2 regions of the Williamsia herbipolensis genome follow, and region 2 is predicted to be linked to the other one. Evidence: riboswitches for the same ligand, from Rfam matches in the RefSeq annotation. Region 2 holds a riboswitch; the other holds the start of a gene.
The links. Region 2 has a riboswitch for cyclic di-AMP ahead of OG579_RS18510 (transglycosylase family protein). Riboswitches for the same ligand answer to the same signal wherever they lie in the genome.
Positions count from the first base shown of each region.

Region 1 (7,680 bases), 1.7 Mb from region 2:
TTGATGGTGCCGGTGACGACCGCCGCGATCTGCTCGTGGTCGCGGACCGCGACCGTCGCGATGAGGTCGACGTCGCCTGCGCAGGAGTAGACCTCGCGAACGCCCTCGACGTCGGCCACGGCCTGCGCGGTCTCGTCGATGGCGTGGACGTCGGCGGAGATGAGGACGATGGCCGTGATCATCTGTCCGAGTCTATGGCGCCGCGGACCCCGATCGTCCGCGACAACGCGATCAGCCCGCCAGCGACAGCAGTTCCCGTGATCGCGACCGCGCCGCGCCCGCCCGGTCACGCCACTGCGACCACCGGGCCGTGGACCGCACAGGCATGACGAAACCCTCTGTGCTGCAGACGATCCTCGTACCCGGCGTCACGAGCCACGCGTGCACCAGGGCGGCCTCCTCGGCCGCTGCCCCCCGCAGGGGACCCGGACCGGGCACCACCGTCTCGGCCGACGCCGCCAACGCCTCCGCTATCGCCACCGGCGGGGCCCCGCGGACGGCGACCCCCGCGGCGGCGAGGCGTCCGTGGCGGATCACCGCGAGTTCCCATCCGCCCGCGCCGTCGGACCGCGCGGCGACCAGCTCGGCGATCGCGCACAGCGACGCCAGCCGCTGGCAGCGCTCCAGCGACGACAGCGTCGTCGACAGCTGGTCGCGCAGGCGTGCCGCGGTCTCGAACATCTCCGCCGCGGCGAGGACGTCGAGGCGGTCGAGGACCGACTCCAACGGCGAGTCGTCGTCGCCGACCAGGATCGCCCGGGCGCGCGCCGCGACCGGTGCGTACTCCTCTGCGCTCACCGGTTCGGCGCCGGCGCCGCGACACCCGCCGACCGGTCGTCGGCCGGCATCGGTCAGCCCGCAGGAGTGCCGACCCGACGCCCCGATCCGCCGTGTGCACGTCCGCAACCCGCACACGTCGGCCACGAGATCGGCCAGGGCGGCGGCGTCGGAGCGCACCCGCACCGGCCCCACCGACACCTCGCCGGGACGGCGGCTCACCGTGAAGCGGGGAAAAGCCTCGTCGGTGAGCACCACCCACCACCCGGCGTGCGGCGTCTTGGAACGGCGGTTGTAGGCGGGTGCGTGTGCGGCCAGCAGTCGCAGTTCCCGGACCCCGGCCTCGAGCCGGTGGGCGCACTCGACGTGATCGACCCGGGTCGCGAGCGAGATCATCTCGCGCATCCTCGGCCGCGTCTCCGAGCCCGTGAAGTACTGCCGTGTCCGTCGGCGCAGATCGGTGGCGGTGCCGACGTAGAGGACCTCACCGGAGGGACCGCGGAAGAGGTAGACCCCGGGCCGTGCCGGGAGACCGTCGGTGATGGTGCGTTTCGCGCGCTGGGCGGTGGTGAGACCCGGCAGGAACTCGACGAGTTCGCGATAGGTGTGGACGCCGAGGTTGCCCACCCGTTCGAACAGGGCGTGCATCACCTCGACGGTGGCGCGGGCGTCGTCGAGGGCGCGGTGCGTCGGGGTGGTGCCGACGGCGAACAGGCGGGCGAGTGCGGAGAGCTTCACCGTCGGCGCCTCGTCGCGCGGCAACACCCGCCGGGCGAGGGTGACGGTGCACAGCACGCGACGGAACCGCCACGGTCGGCCCTGGGCCGTCGCGGCGGCGCGCAGGAAGCCGGTGTCGAAGCGGGCGTTGTGCGCCACGAGCACACACCCGTCGGCGAACTCGAGGAACGCGGGCAACACCTCCTCGATCCTCGGGGCCCGGTAGACCATCGCCTCGGTGATGCCGGTGAGGGCGACAATGTGCCGGGGGATGGCGCATCCCGGATCGATCAGCGTGGCGAACTCGCCGAGGATCTCCCCTCCGCGCACCTTGACCGCGCCGATCTCGGTGATGCGGTCGGCGACCGGGCTGCCGCCGGTCGTCTCGAGGTCCACCACGACGAAGGTCGTCTCCCGTAACGGGGTGTCGTTGCCGAGGTCCCCGATCTCGTCGAAGGCCAACTGCACGCCGCGGTCGTCGACGTCGGCGGCGGTCACGACGTCGTCGATTCGGCGGTGCCCATGTGATGAGGGTGACGCATGAGGCGAACGTTAGTTCGACACCCCGACAACCACGCCCGGAGCCGCGAGCGCGGTCGGGTTGTCGGAGGGGGTGTCTAGCGTCCCCGTCATACCGGCCGACACCGGTGAGAGACCGCGGATCGGACAGCTCGACGCCGTTGCATTCCGCCCGAACGCCTTCCCGGCACAAATGAGATGGAGATCACAATGCACATCGACTGCGCGACGTGCCCCGGTCGTCCCCGGTCCTGCGACGGCTGCATGATGACCGTGTTCGTCGGACTGCCCACTGCGGTGAACAGCACCGATGGTCTGCGCTCGGTGCCGCCGCCGGCCGCCGGAGACGTCGACGCGGTCCGTGACGCCGTCGAGGTGTTCGTCGGCCTGGGACTGGTCGGCCCGTCCGCGCGTCGCGAACCGATCGTCACCGAAACGCGTGGTCACGACTCGCAGCACCTCGCTGACGTGCGAGAACTACGCGCAGGCTGACCTTTCACGCGGCAACGCGCCGAACTCGTGTCCCGGTGGACAGATCGACGTACGGTTTCGTAACCTTTCCGAGACCTTGCGGGGTGTCCCGCGACGCCAAGTCGCGGATCGCGAGGTCACCGCTCAATCGCCCCCAGGGGCGAATCGGGGAACCATCACTTCGGACCCAGTCCGATCGGGGTGAATCCTCCGTGTGTTCGAGCGGCCGGTCGGGATCAGATCTCGCACGTCCGCGCGCTCTCACGGGGGTAGGGCCAGTCTTCCGGCCCGAATCCGACAGCTAACCCGGTAGGCGGTCGAGGAAGATCTGAGGAGAACTCGCTTCGTGGCGAAACATCGTTTGGAACAGCCCAGCACCGGTCTCAAGACGGCGCGAGGAGCTGTGATCGCAGGGTCGATCACCCTGGGCACCGTGGCGATGGGGGCAGGACCCGCGTTGGCCGCCCCGGTGACCGTCCCCGGCATCGGGACGTTCGAGATCCCCGGCATCACCGAGAACCAGATCCCGCCGCAGTTCAAGGCCAAGCCGAAGCCGAACGGCCCCGAGTCGTCGCCCGATCTGTTCGGACGCAACGGCGCTCTCGGTCAGCGCGCCGCGTCGGCCGCGCTCACCCGCATCGGCTCGCCGTACGTCTACGGCGCCGCGGGTCCCCGCGCCTTCGATTGCTCCGGTCTCGTCTACTGGTCGTTCAAGCAGGCCGGCAAGACCATCCCGCGTGACAGCTACGGCCAGCTCGGCGGCGGTCGTCCCGTGTCGGAGAGCGACCTGCGCCCCGGCGACGTGGTCATCTTCAACGGCGGCTCGCACGCCGGCCTCTACATCGGCAACGGCATGATCGTGCACTCGAGCACCGAGGGTGTGCCGGTGCAGAAGGCCAGCCTCAAGTCGATGGATTTCTACGCCGCTCGTCGCTACTGAGAGACATCCGGCCGTCGGTCGATCCGGCTGTCACCGAACATCCCTCGCGGGGGTTCGGCGACCCGTATCCTTCCCGGCGGACGGCGGGGGGCGCTGATCTCCTCCCGGTTGTGCGGACTGCCCCTCGGGTGACGTGAAACCGGGAACCGGTGTGGTGGAAGTGGTGAGTCGACGAATGCGTGTGGTGAGCGACAACGCGATGGCGCGTGCGATCTCGGCGGTCCAGATGACCCTCGTGCTCGCGGTCGCCCTGGTCCTCGCCGTCACCCTCGCGACACCGGCGGGCGCCGAGCCCGCACCCCGCTCGCCCGATCAACTGCTGACCCGCTACACCTCCCTCGGACGCGAGGCCGAGAAGTCGGCCGAGGCCATGCACCGCGCCGAGGAGGAGCTCGGCCAGCGACGTCGCGATGTCGCCGCCGCCGATGCCCGTGCCGCGAAGGCCACCGCGACTCTCGACGGTCTGTCGTCACGACTCGACGAACTCCAGAACCGCGTCGACGCGCTCGTGCGCGCCAGCTACCGCGGTGCACGCGTGAACCGTCTCTACGCCGTGCTCGTCTCCGACTCCCCGCAGTCACTGCTCGACCAGATGTCCGGCCTCGAGATGGTCTCGCGTCAGACCTCGTCCGACCTGCGGGCCTACAAGTCGGCCAGCGCCTCGGCGACCGCGGCCCGCGCCGAGGCCGTCGCCGCCCGGGACTCGGCCGCCAAGGCCCTCGCCGCCGTCGACAGGACCCGAGGCGACCTGCAGGCCAAGCAGAGCGATCTGCAGCTCCAGATCGCCCAGGTCAAGGCCATCTACGAATCGCTCACCGGCAAGCAGCTCGCCGCCCTTCGTGGGCCGAACATCGACTTCGACCCGTCCCTGATCCCGAAGGGCACCGCCGCAGCCGTCGTCGCGGTGCAGGCCGCGCTCACCCGCATCGGCGACCCCTACGTGTGGGGCGCCACCGGACCGACCCAGTTCGACTGCTCGGGACTGATGGTGTGGGCGTTCAAGCAGGCCGGCGAGACCCTGCCGCGCTCGAGCGAATCCCAGCTCTCCGGGGGAACGCCGGTCGCCCGTGGTGATCTGCGGCCCGGCGACCTGATCATCTACTACCCGGACGCGTCCCACGTGGGCATGTACGTCGGCGACGGGTACGTGGTGCACGCCTCGACGTTCGGCGTCCCGGTGAAGGTCGTGCCGATCGACCAGGCCGGCCCGTACAACTCCGCCCGGCGCTACTGACGGTGACGCGCCGATGGGGTGCGGTCCCGATCGCGGTCGCACTGCTGGTCTTGGCCGCCTGCGGTGACGGGGGTGGCGACACCACGACACCGACGTCGCAGACAAAGAACGTCTTCGAACAACAGCGCACCGACGGTGTGCAGGCGACGCTGGCGAAGCTGAGCGCGGCACAGAAAGCCGGTGACGCGAACGCGATCGGGGCACTGGTCGACGTGACCGCCGCCCCAGCGTTCCGCCAGACCCTCGTCGCCGAGGGCACCGCCATCCACGACGTCGGACTCTCCACGCTCGAGTACCGCATCGACCCGGCCAGCTCCGGCGGTCTGGGCGAACAACTGCTCCCCGCGGCGGTGCAGTCCCGACTCGACGACGCGGGCAGCTCCGATTCCTGGGTCGTCCCCACCGTCCTGCGGTACGCCCTCGCCGGAGTCGACGAGCCGCCGGTCACCGTCACCGACCCGCTCGTGTTCGCGCGCTACGGCGACGACTGGAAGATCGTGGGCCAGGCGGGGCCGCTGCTGGGGACCTCGGCCGCCCCACCGCCGGAGTTCTTCGACTTCCCGGGGGTGGCCGCGCGTCGTGTCGCGACCGGTGGCAAGCAGTCGGTGGTGCTCGACTACCCGGGCAGTCGCGCGCTGGGCGCACGCCTGCAGTCGGCGATGCCGGGAGCGGTCGCCGCGGTCGCGGCGTTCTGGGGCCCCGACTGGCCGCGCCGGACCGTCGTCGTCGCGACCGACTCGACCACGGTCTTCTCCGCCCTGTCGCGCAGTGCGCCGGCCGACGCGAGCGCCGCTGCGGCCGCCACCGTCTCGGCCTCCGACGACGCGGTGGGCGGATACACGGTGGGCCAGCGTGTGGTGTTCACCCCCGGCGCGATCACCGGACTGCCCGGGCCCGCTCTGGACGTGGTGCTGCGACACGAACTGACACACGTCGCCGCCCGCACGTCGACGAAACCGACCGCGGCGACCTGGGTGACCGAGGGCGTCGCCGAGTACGTGGGACGCGCGGGCACCTACCGGTCGATCAGCGACGCCGCGCCCGACCTGATGGCCGAGGTCGCCGCCGGATCGGTGCCGACCGGGCTGCCCGCCGACGACGCGTTCGCGGTGTCCGGGGCCGGGGCGCCGATCGCGTATCAGACCGCATGGTCGTTCGCGGCCTACGTGGCGCAGACGCACGGCGCGGCCGATCTGAAGAAGCTCTATCTGTCCCTCGCGGGCGGGCCGAGCACCCCGGCCCAACAGGCGCAGGCCATGACCGCCGCTCTCGGCGGTCCCGGCGCCGCGGTCATCTCCGGCTGGCAGCAGTGGCTGCGCGACGCCGCCCGACGGTGACGCGCGAGCGATCGATGAACCGAACCCTGCTGGTCACCAACGACTTCCCGCCGCGTGCCGGCGGAATCCAGTCGTATCTGCTGAATCTGGTGGAGCGGATGCCCGCGCGCGACATCGTCGTCTACGCGCCGCGCTGGCGGGACTGCGAGGCGTTCGACGCGGCGCAACCGTTCACCGTGGTGCGCCACCGCACCAGCCTCATGCTGCCGACTCCGGCGGTCGCGCGACGGGCCCGCGCCCTCATCGCCGAACACGACATCCACACGGTCTGGTTCGGCGCGGCGGCACCGTTGGCGGTGCTCGCCCCCCATCTCCGCGCCGGCGGCGCGCGGCGGATCGTGGCCAGCACACACGGCCACGAGGTGGGGTGGTCGATGCTCCCCGTGGCCCGCCAGGTGCTCGGCCACATCGGCTCCCACGCCGACGTGGTGACCTACGTCAGTCGCTACACCCGCAACCGTTTCGCCGCCGCCTTCGGTGCCGACGCCGCGCTCGAACACCTGCCCCCCGGGGTCGACAGTCGGCGTTTCGTTCCCGATCATGCTGCGCGCGAACGTATCCGGGACCGTCACGATCTCGGTGACGCTCCGGTGGTGCTGTGTCTGTCACGACTTGTCCCGCGCAAGGGGCAGGACGCCCTGATCGACGCGCTCGCCGACATCCGGCGCAACGTCGCCGGCACCCGGCTGCTCATCGTCGGCGGCGGACCGTACCGCGAGACGCTCGAACGCAGGGCCCGCGAGGCGGGCGTCGCCGAGCACGTGGTGTTCACCGGATCGGTGGCGTCGGAGGACGTACCGGCCTACCACGCGGCCGCCGACGTCTTCGCCATGCCCACACGGACCCGCGGGGGCGGACTCGACGTGGAGGGGCTCGGCATCGTGTTCCTCGAGGCCTCGGCGTGTGGCGTGCCGGTCGTCGCCGGCGACTCCGGCGGTGCACCCGAGACCGTGCGCGAGGGCGTGACCGGCACGGTGGTGGACGGTCGCGACGTCGCGGCCGTCGGGTTGGCGATCTGTGCGATCCTCTCCGATCGGCCACATGCGGCCGCGATGGGCGCCGCGGGGCGCGATGTCGTTGTGTCCGAATGGCAGTGGGATTCCATGGCCGCTCGACTGATGCAGCTGCTGTAGATCCATGGACCGCGAACCGATGTCCACCGCCACACAGACCCGTCGCGGACGGCCGCGCGGATGCGGCACGCTGCGGTGTGTGTGCCGGGGTCGATGTGTGAAGCTAGTGCGGTGAGCAGCATCCAGGTGGCCGACGAGACGTTCGTCGCCGCGTCGGCACACGACGCTCCTCGGGTCCTCGCCGATCGGTCGCGGTGGCGGCGTTGGTGGCCCGACCTGCACCTCACCGTCGTCGAGGACCGCGTCGAACAGGGGATGCGGTGGTCGATCTCCGGCGGTGCGAACGGCACCATGGAGGTCTGGCTCGAGGAGGTGCTCGACGGTTTCGTCCTGCACTACTTCATGCACGCCGAACCCGCCGAGACCGACGACGGTGTCGCCGAGGGTTCCGCGCGCCGCCGCGCCGCATGGCTGGCGTCGGCCAACCACCGTCGACGCGTCGCCGGACGCGCGATGTCCACCGAGGTGAAGGACCGCCTCGAAGCCGGACGAGCGGCCGGGGAACCGGCCGTGGGGAGAGGGTGAGTCGATGGCCGACCGCACCGAACAATC
Region 1 is NZ_CP108021.1:983,237-990,916, reverse strand. It holds gene OG579_RS04485 (Lrp/AsnC family transcriptional regulator) at 1-182, opposite strand, end outside; gene OG579_RS04480 (DEDD exonuclease domain-containing protein) at 232-1,992, opposite strand; gene OG579_RS04475 (hypothetical protein) at 2,278-2,505, shown strand; cyclic di-AMP (ydaO/yuaA leader) riboswitch at 2,616-2,815, shown strand; gene OG579_RS04470 (C40 family peptidase) at 2,831-3,424, shown strand; gene OG579_RS04465 (NlpC/P60 family protein) at 3,585-4,658, shown strand; gene OG579_RS04460 (hypothetical protein) at 4,661-5,995, shown strand; gene OG579_RS04455 (glycosyltransferase family 4 protein) at 6,010-7,128, shown strand; gene OG579_RS04450 (hypothetical protein) at 7,240-7,653, shown strand; gene OG579_RS04445 (SRPBCC family protein) at 7,658-7,680, shown strand, end outside.
Region 1: another riboswitch for cyclic di-AMP. It lies ahead of OG579_RS04470 (C40 family peptidase); the one in region 2 lies ahead of OG579_RS18510 (transglycosylase family protein).

Region 2 (7,680 bases):
TTCGCGATCGGCTTCGCGGCCACCGTGACGATGTTCGCCGTCCCCGCACTCGACGACGGCACGCGCGCGCCCGCCCTGGTGTACCTGCTGACCCTCGGCCTGCCGATCGGCTTCGTTCTCGCGCTCGTGTTCGCCCTGCGTTCCGGGCGACGGCACCGATGACGAGGACACCGACGAGGGGGCACGAATGAGGGGATACCGATGACCGTGACCGTGACCGATCTGCGTCCCGCCGCCGACGGCGACGCCCTACGCAGCGCATACAGCTGTTTCCCGTCGGGGGTCGTGGCGGTGTGCGCCGAGATCGACGGCGTCGCGGTGGGCATGGCCGCGAGCTCGTTCGCCACGGTGTCGCTCGATCCCCCGCTGGTGTCGCTGTGCGTGCAGCACACCTCGAGCACCTGGCCGAAGCTGCGCGACGCCCCGTCGATCGGGGTCAGTGTCTTCTCCGCCGGCCAGGACGCGCTATGCCGCCAGCTCGCCGGCGCGGCCGATCACCGCTTCGACGGCGTCACCCCCGCGGTCACCGACTCGGGCGCACTGTTCGTCCCCGACGCCGCCGCGATCCTCTCGTGCACCCTCTACAACGAGATCCCCGCCGGCGACCACAATCTGGTGCTGCTCGAGATCACCGCGCTCGACGCCGACCCCGACATCGAGCCGCTGGTGTTCCACGCGAGCACGTTCCGGGCCCTCGAGGCCCGCGCCTGACCCCCGCGCGACCTCGCGGCCGTCGACGTGACCGTCACTCGCGGTCGGAGCTGGCTACGCTGGTGTCATGACAGCCATCGCCCTGGGCATCCCGCTCGCCGTGCCCGGCGTCTCGGGCGCGGCGGTCGACACCGAGGGCATGCCCACCGAGGGTCCGATGATCGACACCTTCGGTCGTGCCGCCCGTGACCTGCGCGTCTCGCTGACCGATCGCTGCAATCTGCGCTGCACCTACTGCATGCCGGCCGAGGGCCTCGACTGGCTCCCCGGCGACGCCGTTCTCTCGGCCGACGAGATCATCCGGCTCATCACCATCGGTGTCACCGAGCTGGGCATCGAGGCCGTCCGGTTCACCGGCGGTGAGCCGCTGCTCCGCAAGGACCTGCCACGCATCGTCGAGGCCGTCTCGGCACTGCCCGGGCACCCAGAGACCTCGGTGACCACGAACGGCCTGGGACTGCGTCGTCACGCGAGGGCACTGGCCGACGCGGGGTTGAGCCGGGTGAACGTCTCCCTCGACACCCTCGACCGCGATCGCTTCGCGGCCATCACCCGCCGCGACCGCATCGCCGACGTGCTCGACGGTCTCGCCGCGGCCGCCGAGGCCGGCCTCACGCCGGTCAAGGTGAACGCGGTGCTCCATCCCGACGGCGGTCTCGACGACGCCCCGGCCCTGCTGGCCATGTGCCTCGAGCACGGCTTCTCGCTGCGGATCATCGAGCAGATGCCGCTCGACGCCGAGCACCAGTGGTCGCGGGCGGACATGATCACCGCCGATCAGGTCGTCGAGCGGCTCTCGCGCGACTACGTTCTCGTGGCCGACACCGCGCCACGCGGATCGGCACCGGCGCAGACGTGGATCGTCGACGGCCACCACGTCACCCATGCCGACGGCACCGTCACGCCCGCGCGGGTCGGGATCATCGCCTCGGTGACCCGCCCGTTCTGCGGCGACTGCGACCGCACGCGCCTCACCGCCGACGGTCAGCTGCGCACCTGCCTGTTCTCGACCACCGAGACCGATCTGCGCGCACTCCTGCGCACCGGCGCCGACGACGCCGCGATCGCACTGGCCTGGCGTGGCGCGACCTGGGGCAAATTGCCCGGGCACGCCATCAACGACCCCGGGTTCCTCCAGCCCACCCGTCCGATGTCCGCGATCGGCGGATGAGCGTCGACCGCGGCACCGTGGCGGTGCAGGTGCGCTACTTCGCGGCGGCACGCGCAGCCGCCGGTCACGACGAGGAGACCGTCGAGATCGGGTCGTCGGCGACCGTGGGCGACCTGGAGTCCGCTCTGGGGCGCGAGAACCCGGCGTTGGCGCAGGTCCTGCGGCGATGCACCTACCTGCGCGACTCCGTCGCCGTACGCGACCGTTCCCTGCCGGTCGCCCCGTGCGCCGTGATCGAGGTTCTACCACCGTTCGCCGGTGGCTGAGGTCACAACTGCGTATCTGTGAGATCCCGACTGCGCGACCACTTTTCGAGTGTCGACGGAACCATTCCCACCCACGTGAATCCATGCCCGATCCGCGCTGTGACCTTGTTCACATCACGGGGCGATAACGGATCGGACACGGACCGGCTATCAGCGCTGTGGCCTGCGATGACGACCGAAACGCGTTCGTCATACATGGCGACACGTCCACTCGTTCGTCATGCGAAGGTATGACACACCTGAGACGACCACGTAGCGTCTCGTTCGGCTGCACCTGTGGCCACACCCGAAACAACATGTTCTGTCTGCCGCGCCAAACCTCGTTCCGTGGACAGAGCCTCCAGAGACACACTTCAGGAACGAGGGCGGGGGACCCACCTCCGACATCGACGGTCACGACCGCCGGCATCGGAAACGGAGCTCGTCATCAATGACGAGTCCCTCGGGGTGAAGCTCCGCCTCGCGGAGCCGGGCAACCTCTCAGCCCGAACCCGACAGCTGACTTCGTCGGCGCGTGGAGAGAGGAAACAACAGCTCTATGTCCGGACGTCATCGCAAGCAGTCATCCGCCACCCGTACCGTCGCCCGAGTGGCCGTGACCTCCGCCGTTCTCGGCGGTGGCGCCACCCTCCTCATGGGAGTGGGCAACGCCTCGGCCGCCACTGATGCAGAGTGGAACCAGGTCGCACAGTGTGAGTCGGGCGGCAACTGGGGAATCAACACCGGCAACGGCTACCAGGGCGGGCTGCAGTTCAGCCAGAGCACCTGGGCCGGCCACGGCGGCACCCAGTACGCACCCACGGCCAACGAGGCCACCAAGGAGCAGCAGATCGCTGTCGCCGAGCGCGTGCTCGCCGGCCAGGGCAAGGGCGCATGGCCCGTCTGCGGCACCGGCCTCGGCGCCCCGACCCCGCGTACCGCCCCGACCGACGTGCCGAAGCTCCCCGAGTTCAAGGCACCCGACTTCAACGGCAAGGCCTCGGCCCCCGTGAAGTCGCTGGAGGAGGCCGCACCGGCCAAGACCACCGCCGACGTCAAGAAGCAGGTCGACGAGGCTGTCGCCAAGCCCGGCGTGAACCCGGCCATCGCCGCGTTCTGGGAGCAGGCCAAGCGCAGCGGCTTCCAGCTCGACGCCGGACAGATCGCTCTGTTCAACCAGAACAAGGGACTTCTCCCCCTGCCGTGATCTCCTGACACGGCTCGCAGTCGAAGGGCCCCGCACGTGACCTCGCCGTCCGTGCGGGGCCCTTTTCCATTCCCAGACCGTGCCGAAACTCCCGCCGAGCGGGCCGAAGATGTCCGCCGAACGTGCCGAGACGTCAGGCCGAGCCGACCCATTCGTCGGTGCCGTCGGCGAAGACCTGGTGCTTCCAGACGGGCAATGCCTCTTTGACGTCGTCGACGAGGCGGGCACAGGTGTCGAAGGCGGCGCGACGGTGGTCGGCCGCGACCGCGACAACCAGAGCCGCGTCGCCGATCACGAGATCACCGACGCGATGCGAGACCGCGATCGCGCGGACCCCGTCCGATTCCGCGGCGACCTTCGCGACGACCTCGGCGACCACGTCGCCGGCGGTGGGGTGCGCCGAGTAGTGCAGTGCGCGCACATCGCGACCCCCGTCGTGGTTGCGGACCGCGCCGATGAACCCGACGACCGCGCCCGCGGCACCGCCGGCGGCGTCGACCACGGCACGCTCGTGGTCGGCGAGGTCGATGGGCGCGTCGGTCACGACAGCGCGTGCGACGACCGCGGCCATCAGTGGTCGCCGCCGCGGATCTGATCGAGGGCGTGGGCGAGCACCGGGTCGAGGACCGCGAGACCGTCCTTCACGCCGCCGGTGGAGCCGGGGAGGTTGACGATCAGGGTCGAGCCGGCGATACCCGCGGTTCCACGCGAGAGGATCGCGGTGGGCACCTTGTCGACACCCGCGGCGCGCACGGCGTCGGCCAATCCGGGGATCTCGCGGTCGAGGACGGCCCGGGTCTGTTCGGGCGTCAGGTCGGTGGGGTGCAGTCCGGTGCCGCCGGTGGTGATGATCAGCGACACCTGCGCCCCGACGGCGGCGCGGAGCGCGTCGCCGACACCGTCCCCGTCGGCCACCACGACGACGTCGTCGACCTCGATGGACCGCTCGGAGAGCCAAGCGGCGATCACGGGCCCGGTCCGGTCGGCGTAGACACCGGCCGCGGCGCGGGTCGAGGAGACGACGACGCGCGCGGTGTGGGCGGTCATCGCGACCAGGTGCCGCGTTTGCCGCCGGACTTGGTGAGCAGTCGGATATCGGTCATGCTCGCCCACGGATCGAGTGCCTTGACCATGTCGTGCAGAGTCAGACCGGCGACGGCGACGGCGGTCAGCGCCTCCATCTCGACACCGGTGCGATCCGACGTCGCGGCGGTCGCGGTGACGTCGATGCTCTCGGCCGCGATCGTGAAGTCGACCGTCACCGACGAGAGCGCCACCTGGTGGCACAGCGGGATCAGGTCGGGAGTGCGTTTGGCGCCCATGATGGCCGCGATGCGCGCAGTCGCGAGGGCGTCGCCCTTGGCGAGCGCGCCGTCGGACAGGGCGTCGATCACCTGGGCGGTGGTGCGGAACGTCCCACCGGCGACGGCGACACGGTCGCTGACCGACTTTCCCCCGACATCGACCATGCGCGCGGCACCGGTCGCATCGATGTGCGTCAGACCGGAGGCGACGGGATCCCCGGGGAGGTCGTCACCCGGTGATCGCGGATCAGACACCGATCAGCGGTTGGGCGTGGTCTTGGCGTGCGTGTACGGCAGCTGGTCGACCGGCAGCGGGAACTCGACGTCACCGAAGGGCGACAGCGCTCCGGAGATGCTGGCGGCGAACTCCGACACGGCGTGCTCGTGATCACCCTCGTCCGACTGGGGCCAGCCGTTGTCGACGTATCTCTTCTTTTCAGCCACGGCGATCATTCTGCCATGGGAGCGGTCCCTATCATCGGTGGGATGAGTTCTGGGGATCGACGCGACGGCTCGATCGATGCCGCAGGTCCCGGCGGGCTCGCGGCCGACCTCGGCGCACGCACCGACGACCAGCTCGTCGCGTTGATGGCGGCGCGCCCCGACCTCGCCAGTCCCCCACCCGCGGGCACCGCGGTCCTCGCTCAGCGCGCCCTGGCCGGACCGTCGATCAACCTCGCGGCCGACGACCTCGATCTGCTCACGGTGGCCGTGGCCGAGCAGACGATCCGCCTCGGCACCGACACCGATCGCCGACGCATCGGTGTCCCCACGTCGGTCGACGCGGTCGTCGGGGCGCTCGACGGGCGGGCCGAGAAAGACGACATCGTCGCGCGACTCGATCTGCTGCGCACCCGCGCGCTCGTGTGGGGCACCGACACCGAGCTGATGACCGGCGCCCACACCCCCGCGCTGCTGCCCACCCGGGCACTGCATCTCACCGGCCCGTTGGCCGATCGGACCCTCGCCGACATCGCCGAGACGCTGTCGTCGGTGAGTGAACGCGAGCGGGAACTGTTGGACACCCTGGCAACAGGGTCGCCGCTGGGTCGCACCCGCGACGCCGCGCCCGACGCCGACCCGCAGCGCCCCGTGCCGCGGCTGGTGTCGCTGGGTCTGCTGGCCCGCGTCGACGACCAGACCGTCGAGCTCCCACCTGTCCTCGGACAGTTGCTGCGTGGCGAGAAGCCCAGCGAGCCACACGATCTGCGCGAGCCCGCCCTGGTCCCGGTGACCGGGGCACGGAAGTTCACCGTCGCCGACGTCGAGGCGGCCGCCGGTGGCGAGGCCCTGGAACTGCTACGCCACCTCACCGACACCGTCGACGCGCTGGGCACCACGCCGGCACTGGTGTTGCGGGCGGGCGGCCTCGGCGTCCGGGAGCTGCGCAAGCTGAGCAAGACGACCGGGATCGACGCCACCCGACAGGGTTTCGTGGTGGAGCTGCTCGCCGGCGCCCGATTCATCGACAGCGGATTCCCCGATCCGCCCCTGGAGAGCGGCGAGCCGGCGTGGGCGCCGACGGTGTCGGCCGACCCGTGGCTCCACCAACCGCCCGAGCGGCGCTGGTTCGCCATCGCCGACGCCTGGCTGACGTTGCCACGACGGCCCTGGCAGATCGGCGAGGCGAGCACCGAGGGCGCACCGATCCCCTCGCTCGCCGGTGACCTCTACGACGTCTCGGCGGTGGTCGAACGGCGAATGGTGTTGACCGCGTTGGCCGCCGGCGCGACCGGCAAGTCGATCGACCCCGACGCGTTGATGGCCCTGATCGCCTGGCGACACCCCCGGTGGCAACGACGACTGTCCCGGCGGCTCGTCGATGCCACCCTGGAGGAGGCGCGCGCACTGGGTCTCGTCGCGCACGGTGCCCTGACGGCGTCGGGCCGCGCCCTGCTGACGATGGCCGAGCGCGACGTCACCGCGGTCGACGTCGACAAGCCGGTCGTGGCCGCGATGGCCAAGGCGCTGCCTGACCCGATCGACTTCTTCCTCACCCAGGCCGACCTCACGGTCACCGCGCCCGGACCGCTCACCGCAGAACTGTCGGCCGAACTCGCGCTCGTCGCCGACCTCGAATCCGGCGGCGCCGCATCGGTGTATCGCGTCACCGACACCTCGGTGCGCCGCGCCCTCGACACCGGGCGCACCGGCACCGAACTGCTCGGATTCTTCACCGCGCACTCCAAGACCCCGGTGCCACAATCGCTCGAGTACCTGATCGACGACGTCGCGCGGCGCCACGGTCAACTGCGCGTCGGTGTCGCCTCGTCGTTCATCCGGTGCGAGGACGCGACGACGCTGGCGGCTGTGCTGTCCTCGCCGGTCACCGAGGCGCTGGCGCTCCGGGCCCTCGCCCCCACGGTCGCGGTGTCGCAGGCACCGTTGCGGCAGGTGCTCGACGAACTGCGCGCGGCCGGATTCGCACCCGCGGGCGAGGACAGTGCGGGCGATCTGGTCGACCTGCGTGAGCGCGGCGCGCGTGTGCCCATCCAGCGCAATCAACGTCGATCGGCCCGCCGACCACCCACCCCGAACGCCGACCAGCTGGCGACGGTGGTCACCCGCATGCGGATGCAGGACACCGCCGTCTCCGCGGTCCCGGCGCACTCGACGAGCGCGGTCCGTGCCGGCGGTGGCGAGCCGGCCACCGCCCTGTTGCAACTGGCGATGCGCGTGGGCCGCGAGGTGCGGATCGGCTACGTCGACGCGCACGGCTCGGCGAGCAAACACGTGGTCGTCCCGAAGCTCGTCGGTGCAGGTCAGCTCGTCGTGAACGATGCCGACGGCGCCGACGAACGCTACGCCCTGCACCGCATCACCTCGGTGGAACTGCTCGAGGGCTCCTAGCGCCGACAGCGTCAACTACTTGTCGTTGACATCTACGATCGGGAGCCCTTGCGCGGTTCATGATGCTCTGGACGGTCGCGGACTTCGCGGCGTTGTAGTTCGGCATTGCCGATGCGCGGACTTTCGCCCGCTGATACAGCTCCGCATCAGCGGGATGAGACAAGAGCCAATCCCTGAACACCCGCTGATGAG
Region 2 is NZ_CP108021.1:3,975,890-3,983,569, reverse strand. It holds gene OG579_RS18530 (hypothetical protein) at 1-162, shown strand, start outside; gene OG579_RS18525 (flavin reductase family protein) at 202-711, shown strand; gene moaA (GTP 3',8-cyclase MoaA) at 851-1,882, shown strand; gene OG579_RS18515 (MoaD/ThiS family protein) at 1,879-2,148, shown strand; cyclic di-AMP (ydaO/yuaA leader) riboswitch at 2,539-2,677, shown strand; gene OG579_RS18510 (transglycosylase family protein) at 2,687-3,334, shown strand; gene OG579_RS18505 (molybdenum cofactor biosynthesis protein MoaE) at 3,468-3,905, opposite strand; gene OG579_RS18500 (MogA/MoaB family molybdenum cofactor biosynthesis protein) at 3,905-4,381, opposite strand; gene moaC (cyclic pyranopterin monophosphate synthase MoaC) at 4,378-4,893, opposite strand; gene OG579_RS18490 (hypothetical protein) at 4,897-5,091, opposite strand; gene OG579_RS18485 (helicase-associated domain-containing protein) at 5,125-7,488, shown strand; partial or broken gene OG579_RS22015 (GrpB family protein) at 7,457-7,680, opposite strand, start outside.